One region of the Rhizobium quercicola genome, then DNA from elsewhere that is predicted to be linked to it. Evidence: predicted binding sites of a transcription regulator. Region 1 holds the regulator's gene; each other region holds the start of a gene.
What was found. Region 1 encodes PhoB, which activates phosphate uptake and scavenging genes when phosphate is short. Its sites were predicted from a motif close to TGTCATNNANCTGTCAT; they were not measured.

Region 1 (3,490 bases):
ATCGTGACGATTGCCAAGCGCCAGCCGATGGCGGCCGATCTGCGCGAGATCATGGGATCGATCCGCATCGCGGCCGATCTCGAGCGTGTGGGCGACCTCGGCAAGAACACGGCCAAGCGCGTCATTGCCGTCTCCAGCGCCAGCCTGCCGCGGCAGCTGGCCCGCGGCATCGAGCATCTGGCCGAACTGACGCTGATGCAGTTGAAGGAAGTGCTGGACGTCTACGCTTCCCGCTCGGCCGAAAAGGCAAAGGCCATTCGCGAGCGCGACGGTGAGATCGACGCGATCTACACCTCGCTGTTCCGCGAACTCCTGACCTACATGATGGAAGATCCGCGCAACATCACGCCCTGCACGCATCTTCTCTTCTGCGCCAAGAATATTGAACGCATCGGCGACCACGCGACCAATATCGCCGAGACGATCTACTACATGACGACCGGCGCGCAGCCGCTCGGCGAACGTCCGAAAGACGACTCGTCGAACACGGTCGGCGCACTCGCCACCTAAGCGCGGGGCGCGCGGGAGCCGGTCCGCTCCCGCGCCATCGCCGCCGGTCTTGGAGCCGGCAGACGTTCGGCTGGAGGTATGCAGCCATCCGGCGGTCTCTCGCCGCCACGCATGAAAACTGTCAACGATGATCGCCGCCCTCGGGTTCTGGCGAAAGCCTTGTCGCGTGACAAGGACACTACGGAGTCCAGAAATGCAGCCGAAAATTGCCGTCGTGGAAGATGAAGAAGCCCTGAGCGTTCTCCTGCGTTACAATCTCGAGGCCGAGGGCTTCGATGTCGACACCATCAACCGGGGCGACGAGGCGGAGGTGCGGCTGCAGGAACGGCTGCCCGATCTTCTGATCCTCGACTGGATGCTGCCCGGCGTTTCCGGCATCGAGCTCTGCCGCCGTCTGCGCCAGCGCAGCGAAACGGAGCGCCTGCCGATCATCATGCTGACGGCGCGCGGCGAGGAGAGCGAGCGGGTCCGCGGCCTTGCCACCGGCGCCGACGATTATGTGGTCAAGCCCTTCTCGACGCCCGAGCTGATCGCGCGGGTGAAAGCCATGCTGCGCCGCGCGCGCCCGGAGGTTCTTTCCTCGCTTCTGAAATGCGGCGATATCGAGCTCGATCGCGAAACCCACCGCGTCCACCGCAAGACCCGCGAAGTCCGCCTCGGGCCGACGGAGTTCCGCCTGCTCGAATTCTTCATGGCCTCGCCCGGCCGCGTCTTCTCGCGCTCGCAGCTTCTCGACGGCGTCTGGGGGCACGATATCTACGTGGACGAGCGCACCGTCGACGTCCATGTCGGCCGCCTGCGCAAGGCCCTGAACTTCTCCAACATGCAGGATGTCATCCGCACGGTCCGCGGGGCGGGTTACTCGCTGGAAAGCTGAGCCCGCGCCGACCACCAGAAGCGCAACGTTTCCAGGGGCGTCAGGCCGGTCGATCGGGCGCATCTTCGGGACAGGCGCAACCCCTCCATTATCCAGAACGAAAAAAAGGCCTTCTTCGTGCTCCGAAAAAGGCCTTTCACGTCGTGGGTCTCTGGAGCGCCTATCGCGCGCGGCGACGCTCGGCCGAGGGCTGGTAGGCCAGCTTGGCGTGGAAGGTGCAATAGGGCGAGCTGTCGGGCGAATCGTTGCCGCAGAAGTGAAACTCGTCCTTCATCGGGTCGCCGATCGGCCACTTGCAGGTGCGGTCGGTGAGCTGCGTCAGAACGAGCTTGCGCGACATCGGCACGACGACATTGCTGCCGGTGGCGCCGCTCGCTCCGCTGCCGGTCACCGTCAGTGCGGTCTCCGGTGCGAAGGCGCTTTCGGAGTCCTCGATGACGTTCATCGTGCTGACCGGGCGTGCCGTCGGACGCAACGGTGCGGAGCGCGGCGCCGCGTTGGCGACGACCGCTTCGGGAGCGGCCGGACGTGCGACGGCGACGGGACGCTTCGGGCGGGTTGCGCTCGGCGCGGCACCACCGGCCTTGGCGCGACCGGGAAGCGACAGACGGTGAACCTTGCCGATGACGGCATTGCGGCTGACGCCGCCGAGCTGTGCCGCGATCTGGCTCGCGCTCAACCCCTCGGCCCAGAGCTTCTTCAGTCTCTCCACCCGCTCGTCAGTCCAGTTCATTGTCGTCTCCGTTCCAGGCCGTTCACAAAGGACGAATCCCTCACCGCGTCCCGGATGGCTCCGAGACTGCAACGCCTTGACTCTTTTGGTGACTAGGTCCGCCGCATGCGTCTAGCAATTATTTACTAACCTAGAGACGGGGTGACTCCGTGACAAGAGTCCCATGAATCGACCCGAATCGATTTTTGGGTTTTCCCCAACTTGCTGTCACCGCGTGATATATTTGCAAGGTCTTTTCGCCGGAAAGCATCGCGGCTGAAAAACGCGCAAAAAGCCTGTCGTTCCGGGACTTTTGTTGACAGCGGCACGTGAAGTACCGATAGTGCGCTCGCCGCCCTCTGGGCGGTATTTTTACTGCAGAATTCCTGACGTCGGGATCGGTTTCCGGGCAGGATTTCGCAGCAACTCTAACGTGTTAGAGCGACCTTGACGCGTCATGGACGACGCGCGGCGCTCTAGTGTCGGGCCGGCGCTGCCGGTCTCTGCAGAACAGGTCGAACCTTCCCCGCAGCCCGCGCGGACAGGACGAGGAGATTGGCACGATGGCCGAGGCAACCCCGCTTTACGAAACCTACATGCGCGCGCCGCTGCGCTTCGAGCGCGGCGAAGGTGTCTGGCTGGTGGCGGAAGATGGCACGCGCTATCTCGATTTTGCCGCCGGCGTGGCCGTCAATTCGCTCGGTCACGCCCATCCCCATCTGGTGGCGGCGCTGAAGGACCAGGCCGACAAGGTCTGGCACCTGTCGAATCTCTACGAGATCCCCGGCCAGGAAAAGCTCGCCACGCGCCTGACGGACAACACCTTCGCCGACAAGGTCTTCTTCACCAATTCCGGCGCGGAAGCGCTGGAGTGCGCCATCAAGACCGCCCGCCGCTACCAGTTCGCCAAGGGCCGGCCGGAGCGCTTTCACGTCATCACCTTCGAAGGTGCTTTCCACGGCCGCACGCTTGCGACCATCGCAGCCGGCGGGCAGGCGAAATATCTTGAGGGCTTCGGCCCGAAGGCGCCGGGCTTCGTCCAGGTTCCCTTCGGCGACCTCGATGCCGTCAAGGCGGCGATCACCGAGGAGACGGCCGCAATCCTGATCGAGCCGATCCAGGGCGAGGGCGGCATCCGCCCGGCACCCAAGGCCTTCCTGCAGGCCCTGCGCGATCTCTGCGACGAACACGGCCTGATGCTGATCTTCGATGAAGTCCAGTGCGGCGTCGGCCGGACCGGCAAGCTCTTCGCCTATGAATGGTCGGGCATTTCGCCGGACATCCTAGCAGCTGCAAAGGGAATCGGCGGCGGCTTTCCGCTCGGCGCTTGCCTCGCGACGGAAGAGGCCGCCTCCGGCATGGTCGCCGGCACGCATGGCTCCACCTATGGC
Region 2 (3,490 bases), on a different contig from region 1:
ATCGTTGCCTGCAGCTCGGCCTCCGACGCCCGGTTTCCGGCGTTCGAATCCGGATGGTGCAGCTTGATGCGCTCCTTGTAGCGCCGGTTGATCTGGTCCGGCGTGGCATCGTGCGGCAGGCCCAGGGTTTCGAAGGCCTTCGCCTCGAGCACCTTCAGCTTGCGCGCCTGCGCCTCCCGCTTCTGCATCAGCCGTTCGGCCGCGCTCTTGCGGGCGTTCAGCGACTTCGCCGAGCCTGAGCGCACGGTGAACGGCATGGGCAGTTCGGTCGCTTCCACGATCGGCTTGCCGAAGCTCGGTCGCGCACCGCTGATCGCATCGCGCTGGTAGCGCGCAACGACCGGGTCGGACAGATCCGGTGAAAAGTTGTAGCCCTTGTTGTATTCCTTGATGTGGTCGAGACAGAACATCAGGAACAGGCCTTCGCCTCCGGCACCGACCGGTGCGCGATGGGTGCCGACCTTCTCGCACCCGTGCCATTGACACTGCGGCCCCGTAGGGACCTCTGCGGCCTTGGACTTCTTCTTGGCAGACTTGAGGCCAACGAAAATACGTGAATCAGACATGCACGGCTTATGCGATCAGACGCGCGATCTCGCAAGACCGCTTTGCACGGTGACGATCATTCTGTGTATGAGACTGGCCTCAGATGGCAGGGAATGGCCGGCGATCGGACGCCGGCCATTCCCGCCTATGTCCGGCTTCCCGCGAAAATCGGTTTGAAGACCTGAACGAGCAGGATGACGATACCGCCGAGAATGGCGCCGAAGATCGCCTGCATCAGGGTCGCCAGCAGCCAGTGGACGACCTGCGGCAGGACGGGGATGGCCGTGACCGCCAAGGCCGCGGTACCTTCAACGACATGTTCCGGCAGGTGCAGCCCGAACTCGGCGAGGCCGTGATTGACGATGCTGCCGCCCACCCAGAGCATGGCGGCGGTTCCCACGATCGCGAGGATCTGCAGGAAGACCGGAACGCCCTTGACGAGACCATGCCCGATCGTCTTGCCGATGCCCCCGCCCGTCGCCACCAGATGGAGGCCGATATCGTCGGCCTTCACGATGAACGCCACGACGCCATAGACGGCAACCGTGATGAGAATGCCGACGGCGGCAAGGACTGCGACCTGCGTTGCAAAATTCGAGGTGGAGACGCCGGCAAGCGTCAGCGCCATGATCTCGGCCGAAAGAATGAAGTCCGTGCGGATGGCGCCCGAGACCTTCTGCTCTTCGAGTGTGGCGGGATCGACGGTCGCTGCCGCCTCTGCATCGGCATGTCCATGGCCCGACAGGGCGGAGTGGATCTTCTCGGCGCCCTCGAAGCAGAGATAGGTGCCGCCGATCATCAGCAGGGGCGTGATCAGCCACGGCACGAAGGCGCCCAGGAGAAGGCAGGCAGGCAGCAGGAAGACGAGCTTGTTGCGCAGCGACCCCTTGGCGATCCGCCAGATGATCGGCAGTTCCCGGCTCGGGGACAGGCCGACGACATAGGTCGGCGTCACCGCCGTGTCGTCGATGACGACACCCGCGGCCTTGATGCTGGCCTTTGCCGTTTGCGCGCCCACATCGTCGAGGGATGCGGCCGCCAGCTTCGCAATGGCGGCGATGTCATCCAGTAGCGCTATCAAGCCTGTCGCCAATACAACGTCCTTTCCGGGTCCGATGCCGGGCAAGCCGTCGCATCGCAATGGTCCTGTTGTCACCTCGTCGCGCAGCGTCGACGGCTGCGCACGGGAGACAGGGCCGCAAGATCGCGCCCAAGTCAATGCGCGACGAGCGTCATTCAGCTGACACAGGAAAGACGGTAGCATGCGCTTTTGCCACATCCCTTCTGTCCGTCACGGAGCTTCCATGAACATCAACGACCCGGCCCAGCTCGCGCGCATCAAGGCGGAGATTGTCGACAGTTTCGACGAGGAACTGGAAATGCAGATGGAGGAGGATCGCCTCGACGACCTCTTCGAAGAGGCCACCGACCCGACGGCCGAACCGCTTCTCGATCGCAAGGTCTATTTTCAGGAGCTTTTTCGTCTTCAGCACGAACTCGTGCGCCTGCAGGATTGGGTGCAGCACAAAAAGCTCAAGGTCGTCGTGCTGTTCGAGGGGCGCGACTCCGCCGGCAAGGGCGGTGCCATCAAGCGCGTGACCCAGCGGCTCAATCCGCGCGTCTGCCGCGTGGTCGCGCTGCCGGCGCCCTCCGAGCGCGAACGCCACCAGTGGTATTTCCAGCGTTACGTCCAGCACCTGCCGACGGCCGGCGAGATCGTTCTGTTCGATCGCAGCTGGTACAACCGCGCCGGCGTCGAGCGGGTGATGGGGTTCTGCACGCCGGACGAGCTGGAGGAGTTCTTCCAGTCCGTTCCGCAGTTCGAAAACATGCTCGTGCGCTCCGGCATCATTCTGATCAAATACTGGTTCTCGATCACGGATGACGAACAGGCCTTCCGCTTCAACATGCGGATCCGGGATCCGCTGAAGCAGTGGAAGCTGTCTCCGATGGATCTGGAGAGCCGCATACACTGGGAAGCCTATACCAAGGCCAAGGAAGACATGCTGGAGCGCACGCACCGCCCGGAAACGCCCTGGTGGGTGGTCGATGCCGTGGACAAGCGCAAGGCGCGCCTGAACTGCATTTCGCATCTCCTGCAGCAGATCCCCTACGAGGATGTTCCCAAGCCGTCCGTCCAGCTGCCGGACCGCGCCCGCAACGCCGATTACTACCGCAAGCCGGTGCCGGCGGACATGTACGTGCCGGATGTCTACGGCACGCCCGACGCCGGGGCGCCCCGCCACGTCCGGAAGAGCGGCGCGTAAGCATTCGGGACCTTGGCATCGCTTTGCATCGGCAACGGCGCGTCTTCCAGCGCGAACATCTTCGCGACTGGAGATGGCCGGGCGGCGATCGGGCCCTATCTCCGCTGCTCCGACGGTGTAGGGAATGTAAGAGGCGATGCAGACACTTCTGGTGGAACAGCAGACCTGTTGGCGGGTCGCGCGTGCGGACCGGCTTTCGGTCATTGTCGATGCCGAGGCCTTCTTCCGCCATGCCCGGCAGGCGATGATGAAGGCGAAAAGGTCGATCGTGCTGATCGGCTGGGATTTCGACACGCGCATCGATCTCGTGCCCGGCAAGAGCACGGATGGTTCGCCCGACAAGCTCGGACGCTTTCTGAACTGGCTGGCGGAGCGCAACGAGGCGCTCAACATCCGCATCCTCAAATGGGATATGGGCCTGTTCGCCTCGCTCGTCCGCGGCGAAACGCCGGTCTACATGCTCGGCTGGCTGTTTTCCGACCGCGTCAGTCTGAAGCTCGACAGCGCACATCCGCCGCTGTCGGCGCATCATATGAAGCTGCTCGTCATCGATGACGAGGTCGCGTTCTGCGGCGGCATCGACATGACGGTCGGCCGCTGGGATACGTCGGAGCATCTGGAAAAGGACAAGCGTCGCCGTTCGCCGCTGGGATTTGCGCAGGAGCCCTGGCACGACG
Region 3 (3,490 bases), on a different contig from region 1:
GGGACATGGCGCGTGCTGGGGCAGAAGGCGGCGCCGGTTCTGCGCGATCTCTGAGGGCCGGCCGGGGCTCTGCGGCGTGTCTTCCCGCATTACAATTGCGTCATGCGACGGAGCCGCCCTTGAGAATGGGGCGGTTCCGCATCATATTGTCACCAAGGCTTGCTGAAGCTCAGCAGCGATGCCCGGTCCGATGTCCGTCGCGACCTGTCCGTCCCGTCGAGCTGATAAGAGGATAAGAATGTCCGATCCCAGAAACTATCGCATGCAGACCGCCGGCGCGCGCGCTGACGCTGCTGTCGACCAGGGCCTGCGCGCTTACATGCTGCGGGTCTACAATCTCATGGCGCTCGGCGTCGCCATTACCGGTGTCGCCGCGTTTCTCGCGTTCCAGTTCGCATTTGCCGACGGTCAGCTGACCGCGTTCGGCCAGGCGATCTATGTCAGCCCGCTGAAGTACCTGATCATGCTCGCCCCGTTCGGCATGGTGCTGTTCCTTAGCTTCCGGATCAATTCCATGAGCGTTTCGGCAGCCCAGACCACATTCTGGGTCTATGCCGCGCTGATGGGCCTGTCGCTCTCGTCGATCATGCTGATCTACACGGGTCAGAGCATCGTGCGCACGTTCTTCGTGACCGCGGCCTCCTTTGGCGCGCTGTCGCTCTACGGCTACACGACGAAGCGCAGCCTGTCGGCCATGGGCTCGTTCCTGGTCATGGGTCTGTTCGGCCTGATCATCGCCTCGCTCGTCAACATCTTCTTCGCGTCGTCTGCCTTGCAGTTCGCCATCTCGGTCATCGGCGTGCTGATCTTCGCGGGCCTCACCGCCTACGACACGCAGCGCATCAAGGAGATGTATTTCGAAGGCGACGGCTTCGAGGCGGCTGGCCGCAAGGCGATCATGGGCGCGCTGACGCTCTATCTCGACTTCGTCAACCTGTTCCTTTTCATGCTGCGCTTTCTCGGAAACCGCAACTAGGCTCAGGTTCCGACCTGCTCTTCGGAAAGGCGGCTTCGGCCGCCTTTTTTCGTGCGCGGGCGCGACCGCCTTGATCGGACCGGGGGAATGTGGAAGGACGTCGGACACCGATGTCCTTCGAGATTGCTGCCACCATGTCCTTCACGCTGCGCGATGCTTCCCTTGCCGATATCCCTGCCATCACGGACATCTACAGCGAGTCCGTTCGCAACGGCGTTGCGACCTACGAGATTGCCGTTCCCGACCAGGCGGAGATGACGACGCGCTTTTCCACCATTACCGGCAACAGCTATCCCTATATCGTCGCGGAAGATGCGGACGGCATGGTGATCGGCTATGCCTATGCCTCGGCCTTCCGCACCCGCAGCGCCTACCGGTTTCTTGTCGAGGATTCGATCTATCTTGCGCCCGAGGCGCGCGGACGCGGCGTCGGCAAGGCGCTTCTGAGCGAGCTGATCGCGCGCTGCACGGATCTCGGCTTCCGCCAGATGGTGGCCGTCATCGGCGGCGCCCATCCCGCCTCGATCGCCGTCCACCGGTCCACCGGCTTCGTGGATTGCGGCACGGTGAAGGGGAGCGGATACAAGTTCGGCCGCTGGCTCGATACCACCTTCATGCAGCTGGCGCTCGGCGAGGGCCTCGACACGGTGCCGGCCGATGGCGTCTATCCGGATACGCTCTACGGCGCCTGATAGCGCTTTCCGCCGAGACCCTTCAGGCGGACGCCCGCACGCTCAGCTTTTCACGACCTTCAGCAGCTTGTCGAAGACCTTCAGCACCTGGGCGAGCTCGTGCCCGCGCTTCAGGATCATGCCGTGGGTGTTGACCACGGCATAGGCGCCCTGCTTGGCGGCGAGCTTGGGGGTCTTCTCCACCCGGTAGAGCGGCTGTTCGCCCGAGCGCTTGAAGACGGAGAAGACCGCCTTGTCGCGCATATGGTCGAGCGCGTAGTCGCGCCACTCGCCTTCCCCGACCATGCGGCCGTAGACCCACAGGATCTGGTCGAGCTCGCGGCGGTGGAACGTTACGGGAAGGGGGTCCCTGGCATGTCGATAGTCGCTGAGATCGACGACAACGCTTTCAGATGCCTGGAGGGTTTGGCGACCTTGCAAATCCGTCTGATCGGTCATGCACATTCCGGCCTTTTGTTATGACAGGACGGTAACAGTGTGCCTGAGTGCCGCCGAAAATCAAGCTTGAATGGCATTCGGGCGCAAGGGCGAGGGAGGTCGGCAAGCGACGGCTTTTTTTGCACGGCCGCATTGCGGTCAAACCGGCGCCCGATTTCGACGGTTAAGTCGGTCCGTCGCCGCCGCTTCGGTTTTCCGAAGTGCCGCGCGCCGCCCGGCCGGTCGATCAGCGTCTCTCGTTCGCCGGCTCGGGGTTTCCGTGCTGCCCGCCCTGTCCGACCTCCGGTCATGCGGGCGCATGGAAGGTCACCGGCATCGGCATCGGCCTCGGGCCGGCGCCGCCCTGACCGCCCGGTCCGGTTCTATCGAAACCCTCAGCCCCCAGCCCTCGATATGCCGGACCGGGCCATTCTCGCAGGCCAGAGCGGTTCCGGTGAACATGGGTTCTCCGGAACGGATCTCGTCTCCTGTTTTGCCGCATTCTGCGACGCCGAAGCGATGCCGCTTCGACTGAAAATGCGTCAGGGCGCCGCCATCAGCGTCGCCGCCCCGACGATGGCGCCGGGTGTTTCCGCGTCTTTCATCTGCTGCAGCAGGATCGCGCAGCCGCTGTCCTTTTCCTGGTCGAGCACGGAGGCGGGCAGCACGAAGCGAGCGGACGTGCCGTCCCACATGCCGATCGTCTGGATATCGCGCACGGCGTGCCAGTAGGACATCTTCTTGCCGCTGTTCTCGCCCTTTTCCACATCCACCACCTTCTGGCGGTTGAAATAGACGATGACGACATTGGCCTTGCCGTCGCCTTCCCCGATCGTGATGTCGATCTCGTCGTCCTTGCGCTCGGCCGAAATCGGCACCTTCATGCCCGCATCCGCACCGCTCAGCGCGATCAGACGGCCCTTGATGCCCGAGAGATTGGCGCCGTTGACCTGATCGCGGCCGTTGAGCACCGCCTGGGGCGTGTAGACGCCGTTGCGGCCGAACATCTTGGCATAGGCATATTGCCGAGCGGTGTTTTCCTTCGAGGCGAGCGTGTCGGCCCAGCCGAGATAGTTCCAGTAATCCACGTGGTAGGAGAGGGCGACGATCGAACCGTCATCGATCAGATGCTTCAGCGCGGCGTCGGCTGGCGGACAGGAGGCGCAGCCCTGACTGGTGAAAAGCTCCACGACGCCCTTCGGCTGCGTCACCTCCAGCCCGTCCGCCTCGGTCTTCACCTGCGTCGTCTGCGGCGCTGTCTCCTCGGCTGCGGCCGGAAGGGCCGCGAGCAGAAAGAGACTGCCGATCAGGCGCAAACGAAAGGTCTTTAAGGCGGGCATGCAAGGTCCACTTCGGGCAGATTCCAATTCGGGCAGGATTGCGGCAGCCGGAAACCGCTCTTTCA
Region 4 (3,490 bases), on a different contig from region 1:
TCGCCGCCATCTGCTCGACCGTGCCTTTGCGCGATGCGGTGACGTCGGGCATGTAGCCGGTGGAGGTGTAGACGGTGTTCAGCGGCGGCAGGTGGTCGCCGAAGAGCACGATGATCGTCTCGCGGTCGCGCTCCTTGGCCCAGTCCATCAGCATCTTCAGGCTGTCGTCGGCTTCCTTGACGCCCTGCGCATAGGTTTCCAGCACCTGCCGGTCGTTCTCCGGCAGGTCGCCTTCGACCTTGATGGTGTTGCGCGCGTAGCGGTTGGCCTCGTAGGGCCCGTGACCCTGCAGCGTCACCGTGAAGAAGAAGAACGGATCGCGCAGCTCGTCGGCCTGGCGCATGATCTCCTTGGTCAGGGATTCGTCGGAGGCGAAGATGCCGCGCTTTTCCATGGGCGGCAGGTTTTCCTCCGAGCGGAACTGCTCGAAGCCGAAGGACTTGTAGACGGCGCTGCGATTCCAGAACCAGCCCTGGAACGGGTGGACGGCGCGCGCGACATAGCCTTCGCCGCGGAAGAAGGTGGCGAGGGAGGGGATCGGATTGCGGATGTACTGCTGGTAGGGAATGCTGCCATAGGGCAGGAAGGCGTTCGAGAAGCCGGTCAGCGCCTCGAACTCGACATTGGCCGTCATGCCGCCGAACTCCGGCGAGAAGACGTCGCCCGACTGCATTTCGCGAATCGTCGGCATCGGGTCCGGGGACAGCTTGACGTTCGGCAGGCGGGTCGGATCCCAGAAGGACTCGCTCATGAGGACGATGACGTCGGGCTTGCCGCGATGCGACGTGCCTGCGGGCACCGGCTCCGTCGGGATCGCGTCGATGGCATTGGCCATGTAGCCGGGCGGTGCGGCGACGTTCGCCATCGGCAGGTTCAGCACGAAAGCCAGCGTGAAGCCGTTGTGGCGGTAGTTCTCGGTCTGGTCCCACATGATGGGGATGATCTGCAGCCGGTCGCGCACCCAAGAGAACTGGTTGTAGTCCATGAGATGGTAGAAGCCGCCGAGAAGCGGCAGCGCGACCGCAAGGCGCGCGATGCGCTGGCGGCGCGTGAGGCGCGGGAATCGGCGCCAGGCATGGCGGACGAGCCAGGTGAGGCCGGCCAGCGACAGCACGAGGCCGACGGCGATACAGATCGCGGTGCCCGGGCGATCGCGCACCAGAACAGGCATCAGCTCCAGGATCTGGCGGCCGAACAGGAAGTCGGTGGGGTAGAGCGGATCGGAGAGGAAGATCTGCTTCTGGCGCGTGACGAGCGCCGGGACCAGCGCCAGGGGGGCGATGAGGACCAGACCGTATTCCGCGCGGCCGACGATCGCATCGACGGCGAGGAAGAGCAGAAAGAACACGAAGGCTGTGACGAAGGCCGGGCGGGCAGGATCGAGGAAGAAGGCGTAGGCTTCTGCGGCCGAATTCCGGGCGATCCATTCCACGAGGAAGATCAGCGAGACCGCCAGCAGAAACGACACGACGATGCTGCGAATGTTGGACAGGATCTTCGAAGGACGTGCGTTCTGTGCCGCTGTCGGTCCATAGACGTCCACGGAGGGTCTTACGTTCACGGCAGACTGAAAACTCGCCATGGCCGGCTCCCTTCACCAATTCTTCGCATGACTGTCATACCGCTGTCATGTTGAACAGGGGATGAATGTGCTTTCCCACGCACAAGGCCTGTGATTTCATGGTTTTCGGCGGGGTGTTGCATTCCCGCGCGGAGGAGACGGCATGCGCAGTTCGGTCGAGATATTCACCGTGGCAACGGGCGAGACGCGGGTGGTCTGGCAGACGGACAGGCTGGTGGAGGCGCCGAATTTCGCGCCCGGCGGCGACGGGCTGATCCTCAATGGCGACGGCCGGCTCTGGCGCCTCGCTCTTGGTGGCGGCGCGCCGGAGGCGATCGACACGGGCTTTGCCGGCACGCTCAACAACGATCACGGCGTCTCGCCGGACGGTAGGCTGCTGGCGATCAGCGACAAGACGGAATTCGGGAAATCGGCGATCTACACGCTGCCGATCGGCGGCGGCACGCCGACGCTGGTGACGCCGAACCTGCCTTCCTACTGGCATGGCTGGTCGCCGGACGGCAAGCGGATGACCTATTGCGGCATTCGCGACCAGGTGTTCGATATCTACACGATTGCCGTCGATGGCGACGAGGAGACGCGCCTGACGGCGGGCGAAGGGCGCAATGACGGGCCGGACTATTCGGCCGACGGGCGCTGGATCTATTTCAACTCCAGCCGGTCTGGCCGCATGCAGATCTGGCGCGTGCCGGCTGCGGGCGGGCCGGCGGAACGCATCACCGACAGTCCCTATGGCGACTGGTTTCCGCATCCCGCGCCGGACGGCCGCAGCGTCCTCATCATTTCCTATGACGGCGACGTGTTCGACCATCCGCGCGACCTGACAGTGCGGCTGCGGCTGATGGACCCTGACGGCGGCAACGCCCGGGAACTGTTCGAACTCTTCGGCGGGCAGGGCACGATGAACGTGCCGAACTGGTCCCCGGACGGACAACACTTCGCCTTCGTCCGCTATGCGCCGGCGCCGTAAGGGGCCGTCTCAGTTCGTCTGCTGCTGCTGGTAGCCCGGGCCTGCGGGGTGGCGCAGGTCGATGGCGGATTCCTCGGCGGGCAGGAAGGCGGGGCCGACCTGGCGGACGCGGTTCGCCTTGGGGTCGTAGGGCCGCTCGTTGACGGCGGGCGAGGGTGTCTCGACCGGTGCCGTGGACGGAAGGAGCGCCTTCGCGGCGGCAGGTTCCGGGGCCGTCGGCGCGGCGGTCGCAGGTTGCGGCTTCGTGGTGATGGTCACCACCGCCTTGTCGGACGGGGTGCTCATGCGGGGCGTGGGCGCATCGGCGGGCAGCGTCGAGAAGCCGGAGCCGGGGTTCGTGGCGGCCGATGGCGACGGGATCCGGCAGCCGCACTGGCTGCGGGTGGCGGCGCTGCCGCTCTTGTAGGCGAAGGCCGTGGGCAAATCGGTATAGGGGCTGCCGGTGCTGGCTGAGATCATGTCCTGCGTCTCGCCGGTCAGCGGATGGTAGTAGAGTTCGGTCGTGGCACCCGGGCAGCGGGCGCTGCAGGCCTGCGCGTCGCGCTCGAAATCCTCCGGCGTCGCATTGGCGGAAATCGGGAAGAAAGAGCCGTCGCAGGTGCGCACGCACATGGTGCGCAACGGGCCGTCCTGCGTCAGGAGATGGAGGTTGGGGACGGACAGGTCGGAGATCGGCGGCTCGGAGACAGGGCCGTCCGACGGTCCTCTCAGGCTCGTTTCTTCGCTGCCGATCGGCGGCAGGTCGGCGATGATGTTGCGAAAGCGGCGCGGCTCGGATGCATCCGGGCCCGAGACGGACGCGCTGACGAGATCGCTGTCGATCGCCTCGCAGCGATTGGCCTGCAGGGCCACCAGCACGCGGCGGCGGGCCGCGTCATCGTCCGATCCGGCAATCTCTTCCGCGCGGCGCGCTTTGAGCTCCGCGAGATCTTCGCTGA

Region 2: ppk2 (polyphosphate kinase 2) is a predicted target of PhoB. The motif match lies at 1,777-1,793, and genes of this name have one in related genera.
Region 3: LRX75_RS04505 (DUF2794 domain-containing protein) is a predicted target of PhoB. The motif match lies at 2,127-2,143, and genes of this name have one in related genera.
Region 4: LRX75_RS12630 (LTA synthase family protein) is a predicted target of PhoB. The motif match lies at 1,615-1,631, and genes of this name have one in related genera.

What each region holds. Positions count from the first base shown of each region.
Region 1 covers NZ_JAJOZR010000003.1:174,372-177,861, reverse strand. The annotation lists gene phoU (phosphate signaling complex protein PhoU) at 1-510, shown strand, start outside; gene phoB (phosphate regulon transcriptional regulator PhoB) at 704-1,387, shown strand; gene LRX75_RS05985 (GcrA family cell cycle regulator) at 1,548-2,120, opposite strand; gene LRX75_RS05980 (aspartate aminotransferase family protein) at 2,663-3,490, shown strand, end outside.
Region 2 covers NZ_JAJOZR010000001.1:85,073-88,562, forward strand. The annotation lists gene LRX75_RS00385 (J domain-containing protein) at 1-566, opposite strand, end outside; gene LRX75_RS00390 (DUF808 domain-containing protein) at 692-1,639, opposite strand; gene ppk2 (polyphosphate kinase 2) at 1,851-2,813, shown strand; gene LRX75_RS00400 (phospholipase D-like domain-containing protein) at 2,950-3,490, shown strand, end outside.
Region 3 covers NZ_JAJOZR010000002.1:225,746-229,235, forward strand. The annotation lists gene LRX75_RS04490 (ABC transporter permease) at 1-54, shown strand, start outside; gene LRX75_RS04495 (Bax inhibitor-1/YccA family protein) at 239-976, shown strand; gene LRX75_RS04500 (GNAT family N-acetyltransferase) at 1,111-1,668, shown strand; gene LRX75_RS04505 (DUF2794 domain-containing protein) at 1,711-2,106, opposite strand; gene LRX75_RS04510 (DUF1223 domain-containing protein) at 2,628-3,425, opposite strand.
Region 4 covers NZ_JAJOZR010000007.1:204,682-208,171, reverse strand. The annotation lists gene LRX75_RS12630 (LTA synthase family protein) at 1-1,582, opposite strand, end outside; gene LRX75_RS12625 (TolB family protein) at 1,725-2,552, shown strand; gene LRX75_RS12620 (DUF2865 domain-containing protein) at 2,562-3,490, opposite strand, start outside.